Regions from separate parts of the Arthrobacter sp. Soil761 genome, predicted to be linked through region 2. Evidence: riboswitches for the same ligand, from Rfam matches in the RefSeq annotation. Region 2 holds a riboswitch; the other holds the start of a gene.
What was found. A riboswitch is a leader RNA that binds a small molecule or an ion and turns the genes downstream of it on or off. The one in region 2 is predicted to bind S-adenosylmethionine.
Positions count from the first base shown of each region.

Region 1 (4,872 bases), on a different contig from region 2:
CCGTCCGTGCCTCGAATACGGGAGCCTGCTCGAACAGATCCGCGCGGGCCGCGCCCTGGCGGACCAGGCCGCCAGGAAGCATGGCGCCCGGGTGGCGGCCCTCGCCACCTCGCCCTTGGCCTCCACCACCCACACGACGCCCGACCCCCGGTACGCCAAAATGCTGGAGCGCTTCGGCCTCACCGCCCAGGAGCAGCTGACCTGCGGCTTCCATGTGCACACGTTCATCGAATCGCCCGAAGAGGGCGTGGCGGTCCTGGACCGGATCCGCGACAAGCTGGCAGTGCTGACGGCCCTGAGCGCCAATTCACCCTTCTGGAACGGCGTTCCAACCGGGTTTGAAAGCTACCGCACCCAGGCCTGGAACCGGTGGCCCACGGCGGGCCCGGCCGGTATTTACGGGACGTACCCTGCCTACCGGCGCGTGGTGACGCGGCTGCTGGAAAGCGGCGTCATGCTCGATGAGGGCATGCTGTACTTCGACGCCCGGCTGTCCCGCAACCACCCCACCGTCGAGGTTCGCGTGGCGGACGTCTGCCTTCGTGCCGAGGATGCAGCGCTCATTGCCGTGCTGGTCCGGGCGCTGGTGGAATCCGCCAGCAGGGAATGGCAGGCCGACGTGGATCCTGCGCCGGTTCCCACCGTCCTCCTCCGGATGGCCTCGTGGCAGGCCAGCAGCGCCGGGCTAAGCGGTGAACTCCTGGATTTTGGGAATTTCCGGCCCGCACCGGCCGCGGACGTGGTCCGGTCCCTGGTGGATTACCTGGCTCCCGTCCTGTCCGAACAGGGGGAGCTGGCACTGGCACGGCAGGGGGTGGAGGACATCATCGCCCGCGGAACAGGAGCCGCCGAACAGCGCCGCGCCCGGGACAAGGCGCTGGCGGGACCGCCCCCGGAGGACATGGGGTTCGGCGCCGTGGTGCGGCAGGCCGTCAACGTGACCATGCGGGATGCCCTGGATCTAGCTGACGTGGAGGGCACGCCCGAACTGCTGCGGGTCCGCCAGAGCTGACCTTCGATGCGCATATCCATTCCCGACGCGCAGATTCCTCCTCGCGGCCCATATTTGGTGCGCGCCAGGGAATCTGCGCATCGAGAGTGAGGAAGCGCGTCGCCCGGACCCAGAGGAGCTAGGGCTTCCCGCGCGGCTAGATCTGCTTGAGTGCCTGTTCCAGGTCGCGGAGGAGGTCCTCCGGGTCCTCGAGCCCTACCGAGAGCCGCACCACGCCGTCACTGAGCCCAATGGCGGCGCGCCCTTCCGGCCCCATGGCGCGGTGCGTGGTGGTGGCGGGGTGCGTGATCAGGGACTTCGAATCACCAAGGTTGTTGGAGATGTCGATGATGCGCAGCCCGTCCAGCAGTGCGAAGGCCGCTTCCTTGCCGGAGCGCCCGCCGGAGGGAGCCAGCTCAAGCGTGAGGACCGTACCGCCGGCGCTCATCTGCCGTGCCGCCAGGTCGTACTGCGGGTGGGACTTGAGCAGCGGGTACTTCACCCAGCTCACGGCGGGCTGTTCTTCCAGCCACTCTGCGAGCCGGAGCGCCGTGGCGGAGGAATGGTTCACGCGCAGGCTCATGGTCTCCAGGCCCTTGGTCAGGACCCAGGCGTTGAACGCCGAGAGTGCGGGCCCGGTGTGGCGCATGAGCTGTTTCACGGGGCCGTCGATGAACTCCTTGGTGCCCAGGATGGCGCCGCCCATGACCCTGCCCTGGCCGTCGATGTGCTTGGTGCCGGAGTAGACGATGACGTCGGCGCCCAGGTCACCGCAGCGCTGCAGCAGGGGAGTGGCGAAGACGTTGTCCGCCACCACCTTGGCGCCGGCGGCATGCGCAAGTTCGCTGACCGCGGCGATGTCCACGATCTCCTGCATCGGGTTGGACGGGGATTCGAAGAAGACGGCGGTGGTGGGCTTGGAGAGGGCCTCGCGCCACTGGTCCAGGTCCGGCCCGTCCACGAAGACGGTCTCCACGCCCCACCGGGGAAGGATCTCGTTCAAAATCACGAAGCACGAACCGAACAGCGACCGGGCGGCCACCACCCGGTCGCCGGCAGCCAGCAGGGCACCAAGCGCGGTGAACACCGCGGACATGCCCGACGCCGTCGCGAAGCAGGCTTCGGTGCCTTCCAGCAGCCGGAGCCGCTCCTGGAAGGTGGCCACGGACGGGTTGCCGTAGCGGGAGTAGACAAAGCGTTCGTCCTCGCCGGTGAAGGCGCGTTCAGCTGCTGCCGCGGATTCGTAGACGAAGCCGGAGTTCAGGAAAATGGCCTCGGACGTTTCCTGGAAGTTGGTGCGGTCCAGCCCGCCACGGACAGCCTGGGTGTCGGGGTTCCAGCCGGGGGCGTCTTGGTTGAAGGTCACTTAGTTCTTTCCGAGGTTGGTGGGAAGGCCGCGGTTTTTCCAGCCGTTGACGGTGCGTTCGCCATAGCGGTCCGGCTCGCCTTCAAAGCCCTCCAGCACGTTGTAGGAGGTGAAGCCGGCCCGGGTGGCCGCGATGGCTGCCGCGATGGACCGCTGGCCGGAGCGGCACAGGAACACCAGTTCGGTTGAACGGTCCTCGGGCGCCTGCTGGCTGAGGTCGTTGATGAAGTCGGGGTTGGGGATGCCGCCGGGGAAGGTCCACTGGATGAAGAGGGGGTCGTTGTCCGTGGCCTTGGTGTCCGGAATGCCGATGTGGGCCCATTCGCCCTCGGTGCGGACGTCCACCAGGATGGCGCCCTGTTCCAGCTTCTCCCATGCTTCCTGGGGCGTGAGGTCTCCCGCGTAGCTCATGCGTGGCCCTCGCCGTCGAACTCGCCTTCAAATTCGGCGTCCAGTTCATCCACTGCGGTGGCAACCGCGGCATCGGCCGAGGCGATTGCCGCCGGAAGGACCACTGCCTGCGCCACGATCACGCTGGTGCCGTTGAAGGTGGCTGCCGGGCTGCCGTGCAGCACATAGCCGTCGGCCAGGGCCGTGGAGATCCGCTCGCAGAATGAACGGTCATCCGGGCCGGTGATCAGGCGGTAGGACAATTTTTCGTCGGGGGCAGGTGCGTCAGACACGACGGATCTCCTTCTTTCACGCTTGCAGCTCGAATCGGTCGATATGCCGAGTATTCACCTGAGGCACCCCGCCGCGAAAGGGAGGGTTGCCGACCGGCCAGTCAGGGCTTCACACCGGTACTCATTACTCCCCAAAAACGTAACATCTGCCGCGCCAAGCCGCACCGCCGCCGTCGTCATGTTCCGTAATTGAGCAGCGCTGAAGGGAGGCGCGGGGTTGAAGGAAAGCGCGACGGCGGACATCGCCGCAGGTGGGCGGCCCGCCACGTGCCGCCCGGGGCCGCGGGGCCGATAAAGTTCTTACCGGGGCGCCGCCCCGTCGTCACAGCAATGAGCACCGGGGGTCCTGTCAGCATGCGGGCAAACACATCGCGCCACCAGGCCGCCATTTGCGGGACCCGCCGGCCGTCCATCGGTGCGTTCCTGGCCGCGGCCATCGTCAGCCTCCTTGCCCTGCTGGCGGCTGCGCCGGCGCATGCGGCGGACGCTGCGCCGGAGAAGGGAAAGCCCTGGCTGGGCGCGGTGCTCGAGTGGGGCGAGGACACCGCCGCAGGCTTCAGCGGCCGGCTTGGTGCCAGTCCGGCCGTCTTCGGCCACGACATCACCATCCCCTACCGCGATTCGGAACGGAACGACCTTGACGGCTTCCTTCAGCAGGCCGCGTCCCTAGGCGCCCACGCCCTGCTCACGGTGAAGCCGTCAGTGCCCCTGGGCCAGCTCGGCACCGCGGAAGCGGAAGCATTCGCAGCGCAGGTGCGCGACCTTACGTCCGGGTTCAAGGGGCAGCTGCTGATCCGGTTCGCCCCGGACATGAATGCAAGCTGGGTGGCCTGGGGCCAGCAGCCCGCCGCGTACCGGCAGGCCTTCAGGGCTGTGGCGGCAGCGTTCAAGAAGTACGACGGCGGCCGGGCCACCTTGGTGTGGGCGCCTTACCTGGGCAAGGACTACCCCTTTGACCGCAACCGGGATGCCCCGCAGCCCGGAACCGAAGGCTTTTCCCTCCTGGACACGAACGGCGACGGGGCCTGGAACTCAAGCGACAGCGCCTACGCCCCTTACTACCCGGGCGACGACGCAGTGGACTGGGCGGGGCTGGCCGCCTATCACGACGACACGGCCGGCGGCCCCGCCGTCAACTCCCAGCCGAGGGCCGGCGAGCTCCAGGACATGCTGACGGCCTCCGGCGGCGAAAACTTCTACGGCACCTATTCCGAGGGGCGCAACAAGCCGTTCCTCCTCCAGACCTCTGCTTTCTACAGCCCCGCGTCCGGCGGCGCGCAGGAGGCGGACATCAAGGCGGGCTGGTGGGACCAGGTGGTGGGAACTGCCACTTCCCCACCTTTTGCCGGGACGGCCGCCGTTGTCTGGGACGAGCGCACCAGCACCAGGGATACCGGCGTGGCGAGCATCAGCTGGCTGCTCACGGGACAGGCGGGCATCGCCAAAGCGGCCCTGGACAGGCTGAAGGCATCGCCAATGGTCACCGGGCCGGTCACCGACGTGGCATCCGGGAGCACCTACGTCCGGGCCAACACGCTCTCCGGGGCTGCCGCCTGGACTGTTGCCGCCGCCATGGCCATCCTCCTGGTGGCCCTGTGGCAGATACCCCGCCGGATCAACGCAGCCACGGCCTGGGGCTACCAGGATCCCTCCGCCAGGGACTCGCGCATCGATCTGCTGCGCGGGATGGCCATCGTCTTTGTGGTGGTGAACCACCTGGGCATGGCATCGCTGTTCCAGCTGCTCACCCAGGAGGCCGTGGGCTTCGTGTAGGGTGCGGAACTGTTCGTCCTGTTCTCCGGACTGGTGGTGGGCATGGTGTACGGACCCAA
Region 1 covers NZ_LMSF01000023.1:365,133-370,004, reverse strand. The annotation lists gene ASG79_RS13835 (glutamate--cysteine ligase) at 1-1,012, shown strand, start outside; gene ASG79_RS13830 (O-succinylhomoserine sulfhydrylase) at 1,149-2,357, opposite strand; gene ASG79_RS13825 (rhodanese-like domain-containing protein) at 2,358-2,768, opposite strand; gene ASG79_RS13820 (DUF1737 domain-containing protein) at 2,765-3,040, opposite strand; SAM riboswitch class IV at 3,054-3,169, opposite strand; partial or broken gene opgC (OpgC domain-containing protein) at 3,395-4,872, shown strand, end outside.
Region 1: another riboswitch for S-adenosylmethionine. It lies ahead of ASG79_RS13820 (DUF1737 domain-containing protein); the one in region 2 lies ahead of ASG79_RS01940 (aminotransferase class V-fold PLP-dependent enzyme).

Region 2 (4,872 bases):
ACGGGGTTCATCGACCGCGCGCTCGTGGCCGCATACGACGCCGGAATCGAACCCATCCTGCTGGTCACCAAGGCCGACGTCAAAGACCCCGCGGACCTGCTTTCCAACTACACGCACCTGGACTTCCCGGTGATCATCAGCAAGACGGCGGATGCGCAGGCGTCGGGAATCGATGCCCGGTCCGATGACGGGCTCTCGGCGCGGCTGGACAGCGCCGCAGTGGCGGCGCTGCGGGACCATCTCGATGGCAAGGTCACCGTTATGCTGGGGCACTCCGGCGTCGGCAAGTCCACCATGGTGAACGCCCTGACCGGCGCCGAGCGGGCCACCGGCGGCGTGAATGCCGTGACCGGGCGCGGCCGCCACACGTCGTCGTCGGCCCTTGCCTTGCGGTTGGCGGACGCGCCTCCCGGCAGCTGGATCATCGATACCCCCGGCATCCGTTCCTTTGGCCTGGCGCACGTGGACCCTGACCGCATCCTGCGCTCCTTCCCGGACCTCTCCCCCGGCATCGAGAACTGCGAACGGGGCTGCAAGCACACCGCAACCGCAGTGAACTGCGGCCTCGACGACTGGGTGGCAGGCGGACACGCAGGTCCCACCGGCGCGGCCCGGCTGGCCTCGCTGCGGCGCCTGCTTGGCACGGACCCGAGGATGGAAGCACAGGAAACCAAGGAGCTCGGCAGCGTCAACTGACGCGTTCTCCCGGCAGAACCGTCCACAGACGGTAGTTTGGAACCATGATCCAACCCGCTTCGAGCTACAACGATGACCTGCGCCTGGCCCATGTCCTGGCCGACTCCGTGGATGACCAGACCATGAGCCGCTTCAAGGCCCTGGACCTCCACGTTGAGACCAAGCCGGACCTGACGCCGGTCACCGACGCGGACAAGGCCGCCGAGGAAGCCATCCGGGGCCAGCTCTCCCGTTCACGCCCCCGCGACGCCGTCCTGGGCGAGGAATTCGGCAGCACCGGCCACGGTTCCCGGCGCTGGATCATCGACCCCATTGACGGAACCAAAAACTTTGTCCGCGGCGTTCCCGTATGGGCCACGCTGATCGCCCTCGTGGATGAGGGCGAACCGGTGGTAGGCGTCGTCAGCGCCCCGGCCCTGGGCAAGCGCTGGTGGGCGGCGAAAGGCATGGGCGCGTACATGGGCAGGTCCCTTGCCGCCGCCACCCGCCTCCGCGTGTCCAACGTGTCGAAGCTTTCCGACGCCTCCCTCTCCTACTCCAGCCTGGGCGGGTGGAAGGAACGCGGAAACCTTGACGAGTTCCTCGGCCTTACCGAGGACGTTTGGCGGACCCGGGCCTACGGGGATTTCTGGTCGTATTGCATGGTGGCCGAGGGCTCCGTGGACATCGCCTGCGAACCCGAGCTGAACCTCTATGACATGGCTGCCCTGGTGCCGATCGTGGTGGAGGCCGGCGGCCGGTTCACATCCCTGGAAGGCGAGGACGGCCCGTTCGGCGGGAACGCCCTGGCCACGAACTCAATCCTGCACTCGGAGGTCCTGCACCGATTGAACCCGTACCTGGACGATCTGCTGTAACTCACGCGCTTTCCACGTTTGAACGAATAATGCGACGCCGGACACCTCCCAAGGCAGGTGCCCGGCGTCGTTTATTCGGCGGCGCGTAACAAAGCCCTTAACAATTGCCGCGGCTTCAGTCCTGGCCGCCCCATGTCCTACGCTTTTATGCAGGTCACGAGTGCCAGCGCAAAACCCCGGTTTGCTGGCCGGCAACCCTCCATTCGCGGTGGGGTGCCCCGGGTGACGACCAGGCCGGTCCGGAGCGGATGCGGCAAGCGCGGATTCCACTATGCCGGAGTCCTGTACCAAGTGAGGTCTCTGTGACAACTGCCACCGTCTCCCCCCAGCCCGTCATTGCCCAAGCTGCCGTCCCCCATGCACGCCACGCCGCAGCCGGCCGGCCGCTCGCTGCCGTCACCGGCGCCGAAATCCAGGCGCCCCTGATTTCGGGCGGCCACGTGCGGTACGCCAACCTCGATTACGGCGCCTCCGCCCCGGCACTGTCCGTAGTGTCCGCTTACCTGAATGAGATCCTCCCCTACTACGCCAGCGTCCACCGCGGGGCAGGATACGCATCCCAGATCAGCACCTCCGTGTACGAGAACGCGCGCAGCATCGTCAGGGATTTCGTGGGCGGCCGCCCGGATGATTCGGTCATCTTCACCCGCAACACGACGGATTCGCTGAACCTGCTGGCCGGCTGCCTTCCCGTGACCGATGGCCGCCACCACGGCGAAGTGCTGTACCTGGACATCGAACACCACGCCAATCTCCTGCCGTGGCAGGGCGTCCCGCACCGCAGCATCGTCGCCGCCGACACCATCACCGGCACCCTTGAGGCCGTACGTGCCGAGCTTGGACAGGGCGGTGTCAGCCTGGTCGCGGTCACCGGGGCCTCCAACGTGACCGGCGAAATCCTCCCCATCCGGGCGCTGGCCGCGCTGGCCCACGAACATGGCGCACGGATCGTGGTGGATGCGGCCCAGCTCGCGCCGCACCGCCGCATAGACATCAGCGCGGATGACGTCGACTACCTCGCCTTCTCCGGCCACAAGCTGTATGCGCCCTTCGGCGCCGGCGTCCTGGTGGGACGCCCGGACTGGCTGGACGCCGGCGTCCCGCACCTCGCCGGGGGCGGCGCCGTCAAGGAAGCCAGGCTCGACGGCGTCAGCTGGGCCACCGGCCCGGCCCGCCATGAGGGGGGCTCGCCGAACGTCCTGGGGGCCGCCACGCTGGCCCGCGCCAGCCAGGTCATTGCCGGCCTGGACCAGGAACGCTGGCACGCCCACGAGTCCGCCATCCGCTCCTTCCTGGTGGAGGGACTCCAGCGGATCGACGGCGTCACGGTTCACCAGATCTTCAAGGACACCAACCCCGAAACGGACACCATCGGGGTGGTCAACTTCTCCGTCGAGGGTTACGACGCAGGACTGGTGGCGGCGTACCTTTCGGCAGAGCATGGCGTGGGCCTGCGTGACGGGCGCTTCTGCGCCCATCCCCTGCTGAAGCGCCTGGGCCTGCCGTCCGGTTCCCTCCGCGCCAGCTTCGGCGTCGGTTCGCGCCTGGAAGATGCCGAGCGCCTGCTGGCCGGCATCCAGGCGCTCCGGAGCAACGGGCTGGGCTGGGACTACGTGGTGGACGCAGGCCGCTGGGTCCCTGCCAACGACACCCGCACCTACCCGCACTGGGCGCCCAACACCCCTGGAACAGCCGGCGCAGCGCCCTGCATCGACGACTGACGCGGGAGACCGGCCACTCCTGTTTCAGCCGGCTGACCGTGTGTCAGGGGAATGCGGTAAATTCGAAAGGTACCGCAGGACGTCAGCTGAAGGAGGCCACGCGTGGTTCGGGGTGGCCCCAAGCTTGATCACGGGCGGCGCAGGGAACTGGGCCAGAGCTTCCAGGACGGCGGCAGGCACTACCAGCGCGTCCGGCCCGGCTACCCTGAGGAGTCAGCCCGGTGGCTGGTGCCCGCCGACGCCCATGAAGCCCTCGACGTGGGTGCCGGTACCGGAAAGTTCACCGCGCTGCTGCTGGACATGGGGCTGGACGTCACGGCCGTGGACCCCTCGGCGGACATGCTCGCCCAGCTCACGGAACACTACCCGGCTGCCACGGCGATGCCGGGGACTGCCGAGGCGACAGGCCTGCCCGACGCCAGCTTCGACGTCGTCACCGTAGCCCAGGCGTGGCACTGGTGCGACGCCCTGGCGGCAAGCACCGAACTGGCCCGCGTGCTGCGCCCGCACGGAACCCTCGGCCTGGTGTGGAACCAGCTGGACACCTCAGTGCCCTGGGTGCACCGGCTCTCCCGGATCATGCACGCAGGCGACGTCTACCGGCCGGGGCACAAGCCCGTCATCGGCCCGGAGTTCCAGGGGCTCGAAGGGCATGTCACCCACTGGCAGGACACAGTGGACACCACGGACCTGATGGAACTCACTAAATCCCGCAGCTACTACCTCCGGGCCGGCGAGTCAACGCGGGCCAAGGTCCTGGCCAACCTGGACTGGTACCTGCACGAACACCTTGCCTACACCCCTGACCAGGAAATCGACCTTCCCTACCTCACCCTGGCTTGGCGGGCCGTCAAGGCATGACGGCGCATCCCGTATGGCGCCTGCAGAGCCGGTAGGCTTGGATTCGTGAAGACCAGCGCGCCCTCCTCCTCGATCGAGGATTACGTCAAGGTCATTTATTCCTTTACCGAATGGCAGGACAAGCCCATCACGTCCTCCCAGCTCGCACAGCGGCTGGGTGTGGCAAATTCCTCGGTTTCGGAAATGGTCCGCAAACTCAAGGACCAGGGCCTGGTGGACCACAAGCCCTACAGCGCCGTCACGCTGACCGAGGCCGGCCTGCGGCTGGCGCTGTCCATGGTCCGGCGCCACCGGCTGATCGAGACATACCTTGTCCAGCGGCTCGGATACAGCTGGGACGAAGTCCACGATGAGGCTGAACAACTCGAACACGCCGTATCGGACACGTTCATCGAACGGGTCGCCGCCAAGCTCGGGGACCCGAAGCGTGACCCGCACGGCGATCCAATCCCCACGGCGGACGGGCAGGTGCTGATGCCGCGCGCGCACCTCCTCGCCGAGCTGGACCAGGGACATACCGGCAGGATCACCCGGATCAGCGACGACAACCCGGAACTGCTGCGCTACCTGGCAGCCCAGGCCATCGACCTTGATGCGGACGTCGAGGTGGTGGGACGGCGGCCTTTCGGCGGAGCCCTGGTGGTGCGGATCGGTGGTCCCGGCGGCGCCCGTGAGTACGATTTCGCTGAGGAAATCGCCTCGGCGCTCTGGGTCTCCAGCGACGCGCCGCATGCCGG
Region 2 covers NZ_LMSF01000001.1:413,888-418,759, forward strand. The annotation lists gene rsgA (ribosome small subunit-dependent GTPase A) at 1-696, shown strand, start outside; gene hisN (histidinol-phosphatase) at 741-1,553, shown strand; SAM riboswitch class IV at 1,706-1,819, shown strand; gene ASG79_RS01940 (aminotransferase class V-fold PLP-dependent enzyme) at 1,856-3,274, shown strand; gene ASG79_RS01945 (class I SAM-dependent methyltransferase) at 3,377-4,135, shown strand; gene ASG79_RS01950 (metal-dependent transcriptional regulator) at 4,181-4,872, shown strand, end outside; gene ASG79_RS01955 (fluoride efflux transporter FluC) at 4,866-4,872, shown strand, end outside.